Regions from separate parts of the Sporosarcina sp. NPDC096371 genome, predicted to be linked through region 1. Evidence: riboswitches for the same ligand, from Rfam matches in the RefSeq annotation. Region 1 holds a riboswitch; the other holds the start of a gene.
What was found. Region 1 has a riboswitch for lysine ahead of ACIQ0H_RS11310 (aspartate kinase). Riboswitches for the same ligand answer to the same signal wherever they lie in the genome.
Positions count from the first base shown of each region.

Region 2: another riboswitch for lysine. It lies ahead of ACIQ0H_RS15300 (Na+/H+ antiporter NhaC family protein); the one in region 1 lies ahead of ACIQ0H_RS11310 (aspartate kinase).

Region 1 covers NZ_JBIWFE010000003.1:538,707-546,651, reverse strand. The annotation lists gene ACIQ0H_RS11315 (YslB family protein) at 203-619, shown strand; gene ACIQ0H_RS11310 (aspartate kinase) at 662-1,882, opposite strand; lysine riboswitch at 1,976-2,154, opposite strand; gene uvrC (excinuclease ABC subunit UvrC) at 2,203-3,996, opposite strand; gene trxA (thioredoxin) at 4,055-4,369, opposite strand; gene ACIQ0H_RS11295 (electron transfer flavoprotein subunit alpha/FixB family protein) at 4,518-5,486, opposite strand; gene ACIQ0H_RS11290 (electron transfer flavoprotein subunit beta/FixA family protein) at 5,499-6,272, opposite strand; gene ACIQ0H_RS11285 (enoyl-CoA hydratase) at 6,297-7,070, opposite strand; gene ACIQ0H_RS11280 (fatty acid metabolism transcriptional regulator FadR) at 7,301-7,882, opposite strand.
Region 2 covers NZ_JBIWFE010000005.1:302,950-310,894, forward strand. The annotation lists gene sufB (Fe-S cluster assembly protein SufB) at 1-278, shown strand, start outside; gene ACIQ0H_RS15280 (DUF72 domain-containing protein) at 482-1,345, shown strand; gene ACIQ0H_RS15285 (sulfite exporter TauE/SafE family protein) at 1,345-2,169, shown strand; gene ACIQ0H_RS15290 (bifunctional metallophosphatase/5'-nucleotidase) at 2,185-3,546, shown strand; gene yunB (sporulation protein YunB) at 3,593-4,357, shown strand; lysine riboswitch at 4,412-4,591, shown strand; gene ACIQ0H_RS15300 (Na+/H+ antiporter NhaC family protein) at 4,736-6,310, shown strand; gene ACIQ0H_RS15305 (ABC transporter substrate-binding protein) at 6,555-7,745, shown strand.

The sequences.
Region 1 (7,945 bases):
GATCAAGATGATGTCATCGTTTTGACACGAAGCAATCATTGACGGTTTCCCTCCTCGTGGTACAATATTAGAACATGTCCATTGTACTCCTCTGTTTTAAAGAGGTCAAGACGATGTGGTATTTTGATTTGTTTCTTATAGAAGAAATTTCGCAATAAAATAGAATACCATTTATTTTCATCCGAAAGGATTGCATAGTCGATTGGAAAATACTACATACGATTCGCCGACTCGCTTCGGCCATGAAATTTTACGCGATCATGTCTTACCCAGCATTTTGGGTGCTCACCAAGGTGAAATCCTCTACTGGGCAGGAAAGGAAGTAGCGAGAAAGTTTCCTGTTTTCAACATTGAAGAGATCCCTGTGTTCTTTCAAGAAGCAAGTTGGGGAACCCTTTCTCTTGAAAAAGAAATTAAAGACGAGGCTTTTTACACAATGAATAATGTGGATGAAATAATTATTCAGAACAGATCTTTTCAATTAGAAGCCGGCTTTCTGGCAGAACAATACCAAAAATTGAATGGACTTCTTACCGAATGTTACGGAGAAGTAAATTCTCAAAAAGGACAAGTTCTCTTCCATGTGAAATGGGATTTGAAAACGAAGATTGACGTATAAAAAAGATGCATCCATAAATGGATGCATCTTTTTTTCATTATTTTATAGAGCCTTATCCAATGCGAATTGCTCATGAAGGGCAGCTACCGCTTTCTCCATGTCAGGTTCCGGAATCACAACGGATACTTTAATTTCCGATGTACTAACCATCTTCACGGGAACGTCTGCGTGACGCAAAATATCGAACATATTCGCCGCAACACCTGGGTTAGACACCATTCCACTGCCCACAATCGAAACTTTCGCCAATCCAACTTCAAAATCTGCACGACGGTATCCGAGGGATTCTTTATTGGATTCTAGCACGTTGATCGCTTCGGCGAAATCTTCTTTTTTGATAGAAAATGACACAGAGGGTTGTGCATCCTCCCGAATCGTCTGGACAATGATATCGACGTTCACATGCTGTTGCGCAAGTGCCGTGAATATATTGGCGAGCGAACCATTGTGCGGAATGTCGTACATGACTGTAATCCGAACGATATCCCGCTCAAAAGCAATACCCCGTACAATTAAATTGTTTTCCAAATCAATTTCCTCCTTGATGATGGTTCCTTCTCCGTCCATATGCGCCGGTCTAACTCGTAGAGGCATTTGATGATTCTTAGCAAACTCAACTGCTCTCGGGTGGAGTACTCCAGCACCTAGATTAGCAATTTCAAGCATTTCATCGTATGATATCTCTTCCAACTTTCTAGCATTTCCAATCAACCTTGGATCCGTTGTAAACACGCCTTCAACATCCGTATAAATATCGCAAACTGCGGCTTCCAGCGCAATCGCAACTGCAACAGCACTTGTATCAGAACCCCCACGACCAAGCGTTGTCAACTCACCGCTATCATCAACACCCTGAAAGCCTGTAATCACCGTCACAGCTCCCGCTTCAAGGGCAGATACAATTCTATCCGCATGCACTTGCTCAATGCGCGCATTACCATGAACAGACTCTGTCGTGACACCTGCCTGCCAACCTGTATAAGATCGCGCCTCTACTCCTTCTGCGGCAATTGCCATTGCTAGAAGGGATGCCGTCACCTGTTCACCTGTTGCCAGCAACATATCTAGCTCACGGCGACCTGGTGTCGGATTTATTTCCCGGGCAAGTGTCAGCAGTTCATCCGTTGTTTTCCCCATTGCTGAGACGATTACAGCTACTTGCTTCCCTCGATTGACTTCACCAATTACTAGTTGTGCAGCGCGTGCAATTCTCTCCGGATTTGCGACTGAAGTGCCTCCGAATTTCATTACGATACGTTCCATTATCCATTCCTCCGTCTTTCCCCTGAACGCAAAAACGGCCCTCAATAAATTTGAGAGCCGGGTCCGATTGGAGCCATCACTAAAAAGATGCTCCGTACGGATAGCTCTCCAGGCAGTTGATACCTGACAGATTCCCACTTCTTCAATGGAAATCCAGCAAAACAATCGTGACAGTCGATTTGTCCGCTTCGGCGAGTACCCCTTTCGATTCCCTTCTCTAGGCTGTCGCCTTCTGGAAATGTACTATTAGCATCCGCGCCTCTATCCTCACTACATATTCAATTGTAAGTGAAAAAATTCAGTGCATTCACTCTATCACATTATTCTTTTTGTTGCAATACCTCATCACGAAAATACTTTTCTACCGCCTCAGCGACAGCCCCGGGCAGACCTGCTTGCTGCATGGCTTCCGCAGTCGCCTCCCGAATCTTTTTCACCGAACCAAAATGTTTTAACAACTGCTGCTTCCTTTTTGGTCCAACCCCCGGTAATCCATCGAGCGCGGACGTTAATGAATTCGTTTCACGACGTTGCCGGTGGAATGTAATGGCAAATCGGTGCACTTCATCCTGTATCCGTTGTAATAAATAAAAGGCTTCACTTGTTCTTTTTAACGGAATCATGTCAATTGGATTGCCGTATAATAATTGCGCAGTCTGGTGCTTGTCATCTTTCGCGAGTCCAGCAATCGGAATGGATAAGCCAAGCTCATCCTCAATAATTTCCCGCGCTGCCTCCATATGCCCTTTCCCACCGTCAATGACGATTAGATCAGGTAACGGCAAATCATCCGTCAACACGCGGCTATAACGCCTTCTGACAACCTCACGCATTGCACCGTAGTCATCATGTGCAGCAGCCGTTTTCGTCACATATTTCCGATAATCTTTGCGATTCGGTTTACCATCGATGAACGATACCATTGCGGAGACAGGGTCAGAACCGTACGTATGAGAGTTATCGAACGCCTCAATACGGAGCGGTATCGCGATATTCATCGCATGACCAAGTTCTTCACACGCACCAATCGTTCGTTGTTCCTGCCGTTCGATTAGCTGGAACTTATCCCCCAATGACATTTCCGCATTTTTAATCGCAAGGTCGACAAGCGATTTCTTTTTCCCACGTTGCGGAATAAACACATTGACATTTAGCAATTGACGCACTAATTCGCTGTCAATCCCTTCCGGTAAAAGGATTTCCTTCGGCAGTAGATGTTCAGATTTTCCGTAAAACTGACCGATGAAAGTTAACAGTTCGTCCTCAGGGGCTTGGTAAAGCGGAAACAACGATACATCCCGTTCAATTAATTTCCCTTGCCGAACAAAAAATACTTGGACACACATCCACCCTTTGTCGACTGAGTAGCCAAAAATATCCCGATCCGTAAAATCATTCATCGTCATGGCCTGTTTCTCCATAACCGCTTCAATATTGGCAATCTGGTCACGATACTCTTTTGCCCGCTCAAACTCGAGATTTTCTGCCGCGGAAGACATTTTCTCGGTCAATTCTTTTTTGACACTTTTATAGCCACCATTAAGGAAACGACTAATGTCATCCACCATTTCTTTATAAATTTCCTGATCGATTTCATTAATACATGGCGCTAAACACTGACCGATATGATAGTAAAGACAAACACGGTCCGGCATCGTCTGGCATTTCCGATACGGATAGAGTCGGTCTAGTAACTTTTTCGTCTCCCCCGCTGCGTAGGCATTCGGGTATGGACCAAAGTATTTCCCTTTGTCCTTCTTCACTTTCCGTGTGATGACTAATTTCGGGTTGCGCTCAGCCGTAATTTTCAAATAGGGGTAGGTCTTATCATCTTTTAACATAATATTGTATTTCGGGTCGTACTGTTTGATGAGATTTAATTCAAGAACAAGCGCCTCAATGTTGGAGGAAGTGACCATATACTCAAAATCCTCAATCTCACTTACGAGTCGTTGCGTTTTCCCATCATGGCTGCCCGTAAAATAACTACGTACCCTATTTTTCAATACTTTCGCTTTACCAACATAAATGACTGTTCCTTGCCTATCTTTCATAAAATAACAGCCAGGCAACTCTGGTAAAATCGCTAGTTTTTGCTCTATCAACTCATTCATATCCGTCACCTACCAAAAAAACCGGGTACCAATGAAGGGACCCGGTTATTCTATTCATTTACGCGTGTTTTTCGATCAATTCAGCAAGAGCATCTTTCGGTTTGAAACCGACCACTTTATCAACCATTTCGCCATCTTTAAAAAGGATAAGCGTTGGGATAGACATAACACCATAGTCACTTGCAGTTCCTTGGTTGTCGTCAACGTCAACTTTAACAATTGTCGCTTTCCCATCGATGTCGCCATCTAATTCTTCAAGAACTGGCGCGATCATTTTACATGGTCCACACCAAGGTGCCCAAAAGTCTACAAGGACGAGTCCTTCTTTAATATTTTCAGCAAAGTTCTGATCAGTCGCATTAATAATTGCCATGGTAAAATTTCCTCCTTTAATAACTATGTTCGTAGTATATCACGCGGTGATAGCGCGGGCTAAATATATGCTTTATCTTATGCAACAAATGCCAGATGCTGTCACAATTCGAAGACCATGAATCGTGAACGCAACTGGCACCGAAAAATCACTTCATTTTTTTAATCTCTTCAATCATCAACGGAATAACATCAAACAAGTCGCCAACAATTCCATAATCCGCAACTTTGAAAATATTCGCTTCCGGATCTTTGTTGATCGCAACGATTACTTTCGAGTTAGACATTCCCGCCATATGCTGAATGGCACCTGAGATACCCGCAGCGATATACAAGTCTGGTGTCACTACTTTACCTGTTTGACCGATTTGTAATGAATAATCACAGTAGTCCGCGTCACATGCGCCACGGGATGCCCCAATTGCCCCACCCAGAAGCGTTGCTAGTTCTTGTAAAGGCTCAAATCCTTCTGCACTTTTCACACCACGACCACCAGCGACAACAACTTTCGCCTCAGAAAGGTCAACACCCTCCGTTGATTTCCGAACCACTTCAGCAATCACTGAACGAAGGCTAGTAATCTCTGCGGAAACAGCTGACACATCGCCTGTACGGCTCGCATCTTGTTCAAGCGGCGTAATATTGTTCGGACGAACTGTAATGAACAGTAGTCCTTCTTTATTTTTCACTTTTTCAAATGCTTTACCAGAATAGATCGGGCGAATGAACACAGCATCATCGCCTTCACCTTCGATAGCTGTCACATCTGAAATTAAACCAGACGCCAATTTACTCGCGATTTTCGGTGACAAGTCTTTCCCTAGTGCTGTATGACCAAACACAACAGCTCCCGGTTTCTCTTGCTCGTAAACAGCCATAAACGCCTGACCGAATGCATCAGATGTATATTGTTTTAAATGTGGATGTTCCACAGTGATAACACGGTCAGCACCGTAATGGATCATTTCTTCCGCAAGTGATTGAACAGCGTCGCCAAGCAATACGCCAACTACTTCTCCGCCGCCCGAAATCTTTTTCGCTGCCGCGATTACTTCGAATGACACATTACGCAATGCCCCTTCTCGCACTTCCCCAAGTACTACTACTTTGTTAGACATGTATAGACCCCCTTAAATTACTTTCGCTTCAGAATTTAATAGATTCACAAGTTCTTTTACTTGATCAGCGATATCGCCCTCAAGAACCCGTCCCGCTGCTTTTTGCGGTGGAAGATACACTTCAATCGTTTCTGTTTTCGCTGCTACATCATCTTCATCCAAATCGAGATCATCCAGCTCAAGCTTATCTAGCGGCTTTTTCTTCGCTTTCATGATACCCGGAAGTGATGGGTAGCGTGGTTCGTTAAGACCCTGCTGCGCAGTTACCAGAAGCGGTAGCGCTGTTACAATCGTTTCAGAATCACCTTCAACATCACGAACGATTTTCACAGTTGTGCCGTTGATGTCTAGACTCGTAATAGTAGTTACATAGTTGATGTCAAGAAGTTCAGCCACACGTGGTCCAATTTGTCCTGACCCGCCGTCAATGGCTACGTTTCCAGCAAGGATTAAATCTGCTTTTTTATCTTTCAAATATTCGGCGATAATTTTAGCAGCTGTAAATTCATCCATCTCATCAAGATCATCTTCAGTATTAATAAGGACTGCTTTATCTGCCCCCATTGCTAGTGCAGTACGTAATTGTTTCTCCGCATCCTCGTCACCGATTGTAATGACCGTTACTTCACCCTCATGTGCATCGCGCACTTGAATGGCTTCTTCAATCGCATATTCGTCATATGGGTTAATGATAAACTCCGCACCATCATCGGCAATTTTACCATTGGTAATCGCAATTTTTTCCTCTGTATCAAATGTCCGTTTTACTAATACATAAATATTCATCTTACATACCCCCTCAACTTTTGATTATTTTCCCGTGAACACAGGTTGGCGTTTTTCAAGGAATGCTTGGATTCCTTCTTTCGCATCTTCCGAGACGAAAACTTCTCCGAACGCATCGGATTCTGCTTTGACGCCTTCGTAATAGGAAGCTGGTTTTGTATATTGCAACATCTCCAGTGCAGCTTTTACTGCAACAGGGCTTTTCTTCGCAATTTTTTTCGCAAGCTCCATCGTTTTAGACAGCAACTCTTCATCTGCATACGCATGGTTTGCAAGTCCAAGACGAACTGCCTCTTCCCCACTGATTGGCTCACTTGTCAACAACATCTCCGCCGCTTTAGGCATACCGACATAGCGCGGTAGACGTTGTGTCCCTGCAAATCCAGGGATGAGACCTAACTGCAATTCTGGCAATCCTAGTTTTGCTTGTTTTGTAACGATGCGTATATGACAGCCCATCGCTAGTTCAAGTCCTCCACCAAGTGCCGCGCCGTGAATAGCAGCAATGACCGGCTTAGTAAAGCGTTCTAAGCGTTCAAATACTTGTTGTCCACTTGCAGCTAATTCCGAAAATTCTTCCCCTGATGTAATCGATGTAAATTCTTTAATATCTGCACCTGCCGAGAAAAACTTCCCTTCCCCGTGAAGAACAATTACTCTTACTGAATCATCGTTTTCCACTTTGTCAAGGAGTGCATTCACTTCCAGTATGAGTCCACGTGAAAGTGCATTCGCGGGCGGCCTATTAATCGTTGCAACTGCTACACTATCTTTAATGACTACTTGTAGTGACTCCATTTCATCCCCACTTTCTATCCATTTCGCCTTTGTTACATGTCAAATCAATTACGCCTTGGCGTAATTGCGTCCAGATTTTTTCGAGCACGCTCGAAAAGCTCCTTTGAAAATCTGTGACATCCGCCGGAGGCTTAACTTGAATCAGCAAGGAGTTTGGACTCCCCTGATTTGAAATGCAATACAACATCCATCCCACTGCTTTTAGAAGTGGGGAGTTCTGCTGAATCAAGTTAAGCTTTCATTCCATTCATGATGAGTCTATGTACCTCGGATGATAGTTTCAATAAATCATATTTTTGATCGTTCATCACCCATGAAGTGATTGTTTCATCAATCGTTCCAAACACCATTTGCCTTGCAAGTCGGATATCAAGATCAGCATCGAGCACACCACCATCAATTCCTTCTTTCAAGATAGCGTCTAGAAGTACTAAGTATTCCTTCAATACTTCATTAATGCGAATCCGTAACTCTTTGTTCGATTGTCTAAGCTCAAGTTGTGTGACGATTGCAAGTTGACGGTCTTCATGGAGTACACGGAAATGATTGTCAATCATCCTAAATAGCTTCTCCGATGTATCAATGTCTTTTTTCAATATAGCCTCGACATTCTCGACGAAAATCGCCATTTTTTCTCTGAAGACAGATATAAGAATATCCTCTTTATTTTTAAAATAAAGATAGATTGTCCCGTCCGCAACGCCAGCTTCTTTCGCAATCTTTGACACTTGCGCTTGATGAAATCCGTTTTCAGCGATGACAATCACTGCCGCATCCACGATTTGCTTATACTTCGGCTTATCCCGTTTCACTACTAATCACCACCAAAAAGAAAATATGAATGACGATTCATTCATATTTTCATATTATTATTT
Region 2 (7,945 bases), on a different contig from region 1:
AGTGTGATACGTTAATTATGGATGATAAATCAACATCAGATACGATTCCATATAACGAAATCCTCAATGATAATGTGTCACTTGAGCACGAAGCGAAAGTATCGAAAGTTTCGGAGGAGCAGCTCTTCTACTTGATGAGCCGCGGAATTCCTGAGCTAGAAGCAACTGAAATGATCGTTATGGGCTTCATCGAACCATTTACAAAAGAATTGCCAATGGAATATGCTGTAGAAATGAACCGTCTCATCAAGTTTGAGATGGAAGGTTCTATCGGATAATCTATTACATGGAAAACCGGTCCTAGTGACCGGTTTTTTGTCGTTCAGTGAAAGTTGGGTAGTGAAGATTATGAAAAGGTAGCCTAGTTTCCAAGAGCGTCCGAGTTCACTACATTCACAGCATTCAGTCGGCATTAACGTAAAAATGTCATCGGCATATGTTAAAATACTAATAACGAAGCATTTGAAAGGGGGTGAGCGGGATGATTCAGATTGGATTGACAGGCTGGGGGGACCATCCGGCTGTTTACGATCCGTCTTCAACAGCAAAGGAAAAGTTACTCGACTACAGTGCTCACTTTCCAATTGTCGAACTAGATGCTACCTTCTATGCAATCCAACCGGAACGCAATATTAGGAAATGGATGGCCGAAACACCGGATAATTTCCGTTTTGTTGTCAAAGCTTATCAAGGGATGACTGGGCATAATCGCGAACCACTGCCATATGAATCGGTCGATGAGATGTACAACTTATTTCGATTGTCGGTTACACCGTTACAAGAGGCGGGGAAGCTAGCGATGATCCTTGTTCAATTTCCGCCTTGGTTTGATTGTACGAAGGACAATGTCGATGAAATTCGGTTCATTTGCGATAAATTGGGTGGCTTCGATATCGCCATAGAATTTAGACATCAGTCATGGTATTCACTTGAATTTAAGAAAAAGACACTACTGTTTTTGCGCAGTTTGAATGCTATCCATTCCGTTTGTGATGAACCGCAGGCTGGTGAAGGGAGTATACCGCTTGTAGCGGACGCGACTCGGCCAGATAAAGTGCTCGTTCGCCTACACGGTCGTAATACCCAAGGATGGCGCAATACAACCGGCGATGATCAGGCGTGGCGGAAGGTGAGGTACTTATATCATTACAATGAGGCTGAATTGAAAGAAATACAGCTAGCTGTAGAAAAATTACAAGCTGAAACAAAGGAAGTATTCGTTATTTTTAATAATAACTCCGGCGGACATGCAGCACAAAATGCGCAGCAATTTCAAAAAATGCTTAACATCAACTACGAAAGTCTGACGCCGAAACAGCTCAACTTTTTTGAGGGAGAATTTTAATGGAATATCTTATTTTGGCCATTATTGGTCTTGCATCAGGAATTATAGGGGCGCTTGTTGGCCTAGGTGGTGGCGTGATTCTCGTGCCAGTCACCCTTTTTATTGGTATCACTTTAGGGCTGATTGATGGGATTACCCCGCAAACAGTCGTTGGTCTTTCCGTGATTATGATGATTGCAATAGGACTTGCTTCTACGCTTTCCTATATGAAAGCAAAAACCATCGATTACAGAAGTGGTTTGATCTTTTTTGCAGGCAGTATTCCAGGGACGCTCCTTGGAGCATTTGTGAATAAAGGGCTCGATTTACCGTCATTTAATTTGTACTTCGGAATACTACTGATTATTTTATCGACATTGTTATTAGTCCGAAAATATTTAAAACCGGTTAGATGGTTTGTCGATCATGGTAAAAAAAGAACATTCACGGACCGTTCTGGAGAGACGTTTGTGTTTGGCTATCCCGTGTGGTTTGCTTTACTTCTCACATTCGGTGTTGGTTTTGCATCAGGATTATTCGGCATTGGGGGAGGCTCCATTATGGTGCCGGCAATGATTCTGCTATTCTTATTCCCTCCACACGTTGCCGTAGGGACATCGATGTTCATGGTATTCTTGTCGGCGATTGTGAACTCGGTCACTCATATATCGCTGGGGAACGTGCCATGGCTGTACGTCATTCCGGTCGTTCCAGCAGCTTATATCGGAGCAAAAATTGGAGCCATGTTAAATCAAAAAATGAAGTCAGAAACACTCGTATTGGCTTTGCGAATCATTTTGTTAATCTTAGGGATCCGTTCGATTATCGACGGAATTTGGGGGTGAGTTACGATAAGTAAAATGGAAACGATTCACTTTTATCATACAAATGATGTACATAGTCACTTTGAAAACTGGCCGCAAATGAGCCGCTTTTTATGCGATAAAAAGCGGGAGCATTTGACCAATGGAGAGGCTTGTTATGTAGTCGATATCGGGGATTACGTCGATCGCTCACACCCTTTTACGGAAGGGACAAATGGGCAAGGGAATATCCGTTTATTGAACGAGGCGGGTTTTGATGCGGTCACGATTGGCAACAACGAAGGAATTACCATGTCGCAAGAAGCACTTTCTTCCTTATATAAAGATGCCAAATTTAAGGTGATTGTTGGTAATTTATTTGAACAAGATGGAGAGCGTCCGTCATGGGCGTTGCCTTACACAATCTACGTCACAGGACAGGGGACAAGGATAGGCGTCATCGGCGCGACAGCGCAGTACACGACGTTCTATTCGAAGCTAGGTTGGGAAGTGACGTCGCCACGGCAGGAATTGAAACGGATTGCTAAGTCCATTGTAGGGGAAACGGATCTAGTCGTTTGTCTGTCGCATATGGGGATTACAGAAGATGAAAAACTCGCGATGGAATGCCCTGAAATCGATGTGCTTTTTGGGGCGCACACACACCACCTGTTTCACGAAGGCAAGTTGGTAGGCGATACGTTGCTAGCGGCTACGGGGAAATACGGGGAATATGTTGGGCATGTGACGGTGCATGTGGACGTCCAAGCGAAAAAAGTGATGGATATGACTGCGGAGCTTTACAGGTCGGATCAACTTACGCGGACTGAAGAAGATATTCAGCAAGTGAATGCACTTATTGAATCGGGAAAGCAGGCAATGGCGGAAAAAGTATTCTATAATTCCGAGCCGTTGCCACAAAACTTATTTGGTCCGAGCCCGTTAGCTTCCTTTTTTGGTCGGGCACTAATTGCGTATACACAAGCGGATTGTGCGTTGTTTAACGCTGGTATTTTCCTTGGAGGCCTAGAAAAAGGTTGGGTCACGAGGGAAAGTTTACATACCCTACTTCCACACCCTATAAACCCTTGTATCATCACATTAGATGGTACAGAGTTATTAGAGATTTATGAGTTGTCTTTGAATGAAGAATGGCCGCGAATTGAAATAAAGGGACTGGGTTTCCGTGGTACGCTCATGGGGGCAATGATGCATGAGCGACTGTATAAAAATCGACATGGCAAACTGTACGCAGGAAACCGTGAAGTTGTCTCAGGACAGGCGTATACAGTAGCTACACTGGATATGTTTACATTTGGCTTTTTCTTCCCTTCTTTTCAACAGGCAAAGAAAGACTACTGCATGCCTGAATTGATCAGAGATGTGTTAGGTTGGTATGGTATGGAACTGAATAAATGAATATACGGCTCCTTTTCTGCATAACGTAACAGCAGGAGGAGTCGTTTTGAAATTTAACTCGCAAGTTACTCGAAAATCGAGGAAAAAGAAACGAAAGTTTTTACCGCTCCTTATCCCAACTACTTTAGTCGCAATTGCCTTGTTCTTATACATAGTAAATATGAGACTCACCCCAATTTATAGTGATTATGCGGAAGTGCAAACAACGAATATCGCTGCTCATGTCATAAATCAAGCACTCAAATCAAAGGAGTTAAAATTGCCAAGTAACGATGAGATTTTTGCACCAATCCCCAATGATACTTCTGGAGCTATCTCTATTAATAGTGATGCAACCAACCGAGTGATGGGGGATATACATGCATTAGTCGCCAATTATTTGAAGCAGGCTGAAACAGGGAATCTTGACATGTTGCCGATGCAAGACAATCTTGAATATGACCCTGAAGCCATGGAAGGTCAAGGAGCAGTGGTCTTTTTTGTACCACTGGCGCAGGCACTGAAAATTCCGCTGCTTGGTAACCTAGGGCCGAAAATCCCAATCCGCTTTCATATCATTGGTGACGTGCATACTGATATTGAATCAACCATTACTGAATTTGGGATTAACAGTGCAGTTGTCGAAGTGAATGTGGTCGTGACGGTAAATGTTCAAATTATCGTGCCGCTTGCCTCGCGGAAAAGTGAAGTGGTACAGAAAATTCCAGTTGCAATGACGATTATCAAGGGAACTGTTCCACCGGTATTCAGTAATGGAGGAAATGCCGCGCCTAATATAGAGATTCCGGTCAAACTGCCGGATCAGAAGTGATAAGACTTGAAAGTGTTCGAGATTATTGATAGGCTAGTATAGTAATTAAAATACCGATTGGGTAGAGGCTGCATTGCTTATCAGTCACACACGCGAGATTGACATCTATGACCGTATGTAAAAGGAAGCTTTGCCGAAGTTTGATGGGATTGTCGAGTCCATCAGGCTGGGGTTATTCCGAATAGGAATAGCACTGTCATACGTCTTTTTGATGTATGATGAGCTACAAGTCGTACGTTAGATAAGCAAGTATATTTATCCAACAAACGAAACGTAGATAAGGCCGGCTTCCTGATACACTTACCCAAGTGTCGATAGGAGCCGGTTTTTTTATTCTCTGATGAAGGGCCTCAACCCAACAATATGGAGGATTATAGGATGATAGGAACTTGGGTTTCAATTTTACCGCCACTCATTGCCATTGGCATGGTATTGGCGACGAAACGAGTATTGTTATCACTTGGGTCGGGAATTGTCGCTGCGGCTGTACTAGCAGCATCATTTTCGCCAGGTGAATCTGTAAAGAATTTATGGAACGGCATGATCGTCTCTTTCTGGGATGGAGGAGAATTAAATACGTATAATATTTATATCATGTTATTTATTCTTTTACTCGGTGTCATAACGGCATTTGTTAGTCTATCCGGCGGTAGTAGAGCATTTGCGGAATGGGCTGTAAGTCGTATTAAAACAAAGCGTGGAGCAAAATTATTAACAGTAGTTTTGGGGATTGCTATCTTCGTGGATGATTATTTCAATGCATTAGCGGTTGGGCAGATAGCTCGTCCGATAACGGATCAGCATAAGATTTCCCGTGCGAAATTGGCTTATTTTATTGATTCAACGTCAGCACCGATTTGTTCGATTTCTCCCATTTCTAGCTGGGGAGCTTTTTTAATCGGACAAATGGCACTTATTTTTGGAGGGGCTGCGGCAATCAGTTATTCTCCATTATCCGCCTTTATCATGATGGCACCTATGAATTTTTACGTTGTGGCAACACTTGCAATGGTCTTCTTCTTTGCATGGACGGATGTCGATCTGTTTGAAATGAAGAAGCATGAGCGACTTGCGACAGACAAGGGACAGTTATTTGATCCTGATAAGGAAATTCCAGGTCAATTGAAGGAGGATTTTCCTGTGCATGGACATGGGCGTGTACGTGATCTTGTGGCGCCAATTGTAACACTTGTGGTTGTGACATTTTCGATGATGTTCTGGACCGGCTATAAGGCTGGTGGATCGATGAGCATTTGGACGATTTTTGAAAATACGGACGTACCGTTGTCGTTGCTTACAGGCGGAGTGGCTGGAACTGTGGTTGCTGCACTTCTCTATAGTATGCAGATGAAACAGAATGAGACGGCTAGTGTACAGCTGATGATTCGTGCATTCGTGAGTGGTGTGAATGCGATGATGCCGGCTATTCTAATACTCGTTTTTGCATGGGCATTGACGGATTTAATCGCAGTACTAGATACAGGGGCTTACTTGTCTGAAGTTGTAATGAATGCAGACCTACCAGTCGCGTTTTTACCAGTGATCATTTTCGTTCTTGCCGGGCTGATGGCATTTGCCACAGGGACATCATGGGGGTCTTTCGGGATTCTATTACCGATTGCTGGGACCATTATGATTGATGCTGCACCGGAAATGTTATTACCAGCATTAGCAGCAGTTCTGGCTGGGGCAGTTTTCGGCGATCATTGTTCACCGATATCGGATACAACTATCCTGTCATCCACGGGTGCGGGTAGTAACCTAATGGCTCACGTGACAACTCAGTTACCTTATGCGATCATTAGTGCGCTAATAGCTGCTACTGGTTATATCATTTTGGGCATTACAGGTTCCGTGTGGCTTGGCCTTGTTGCTGTAATTATTATTCTTATCGTTCTGTTTTCTGTTTGGACGATAAATGCGAAAAAAACAGCAGCTCAGCTATCAGTATAATGATAAACAATGAGAAACGATGAAATTTCATCGTTTCTTTTTTTGTGGAAATGCGATTTTTTGGATAAAAAGATGTTTTGACAATAGTCAGTCATTTATATATACTAGCAATAAGATTTAAAACAATATGAAAGTAGTAAACAATCGATTCTTGCTTTTGAAAATGAACATATGGGGGGAAGACTGAGGATTCAAAGCACTACGCTTAGAGTTATCGGAATTTTTAAACAAAGGGGGATTTTAAATGAAATTTAAAAAATTCGCAAGCGTATTTGCTACAGCTACCCTTGCAGTTGGCCTATTGGCAGGATGTGGTACAGGTGAAGATGCGGACGGTGGCAGTTCAGGCAGTGGGGGTGGCGACACGATTAAGATCGGGGTCAACCTAGAGTTAACAGGCGGTGTTGCTTCTTATGGAACATCGGAAGTGTCCGGGATTGATCTTGCAGTTGATGAAATTAACGACGCTGGTGGAATTGACGGTAAGGAAATTGAAATCGTCAAAGTCGATAATAAGTCAGACCCTGCTGAAGCGACAAGTGCAGCACTTAAATTGATCACTAAAGACAAAGTTGTAGCAATTATCGGAGCAGCAACAAGTGGTGCAACAGTTGCACAGGCTGAAATTGCCAATGGCAATAAAGTGCCTCTTATCAGTCCATCTGGAACAAGCCCAACGGTAACAGTTAAAGAGGATGGCAGCGTCAATGAATTTGTGTTCCGTACATCATTCATCGATCCATTCCAAGGGACAGTTGCAGCGAATTTTGCAGCGAAAGAATTAAAGGTGAAAAACGCTGTGATCTACTCGGATAACTCAAGTGACTATTCAAAAGGTCTTGCAGCTGCATTCAAAAAAGATTTTGAAGCGGCAGGAGGCAAAGTAATCCTTGAAGAATCTTATCTAGGAAAAGACACAGATTTCCGTTCTACCCTAACGCGTATTAAATCAGCAAATCCAGAATTTATTCTTATCCCCGGCTATTATGAAGAAGTGGGGTTGATTGTTAAACAAGCTCGTGAAATGGGCATCGATGTTCCACTTATGGGCGCTGATGGTTGGGATTCTCCAACTCTATTGAAATTGGCTGGTGCGGATGCATTGAACAATACATTCACAACAAATCATTACTCTTCTGAAGATCCGGATGGAATCATCCAAGATTTCAATAAAAAATTCGAAGAGAAGTATGGAAAATCACCAGATGCATTTAACGCACTTGGTTATGACACTGTTTACCTCCTTGCAGATGCTATCAAGCGTGCAGGTGGACCAGACTCCGTGAAGATTAAAGATGCTTTAGCAGAAACAAAAGACCTTGAACTGGTCACTGGGTTATATTCAGTAGATGAAAATCACCACCCAGTCAAAGCGGCTACAATTCTTGAATACAAAGACGGCGAACAAGTGTTTAGAGCAAAAGTAAATCCTTAATTCAAGTGCTAGGAATGGGGGGAGGCTATCCTCTCATTCCTTTTTTATTGCCTACTTTATAAAGTTGAAATATTGAATGCATGTATACATTGAGCGAAGGCGCCTTAACAGGGGTAGCCGAAGCCATAAGACTGGCCGGCGAAGCTGCTTGGCTAATGGTGGGAGGCATTCCCGAGGAAGGATGTAGTTCAATCCTTCCC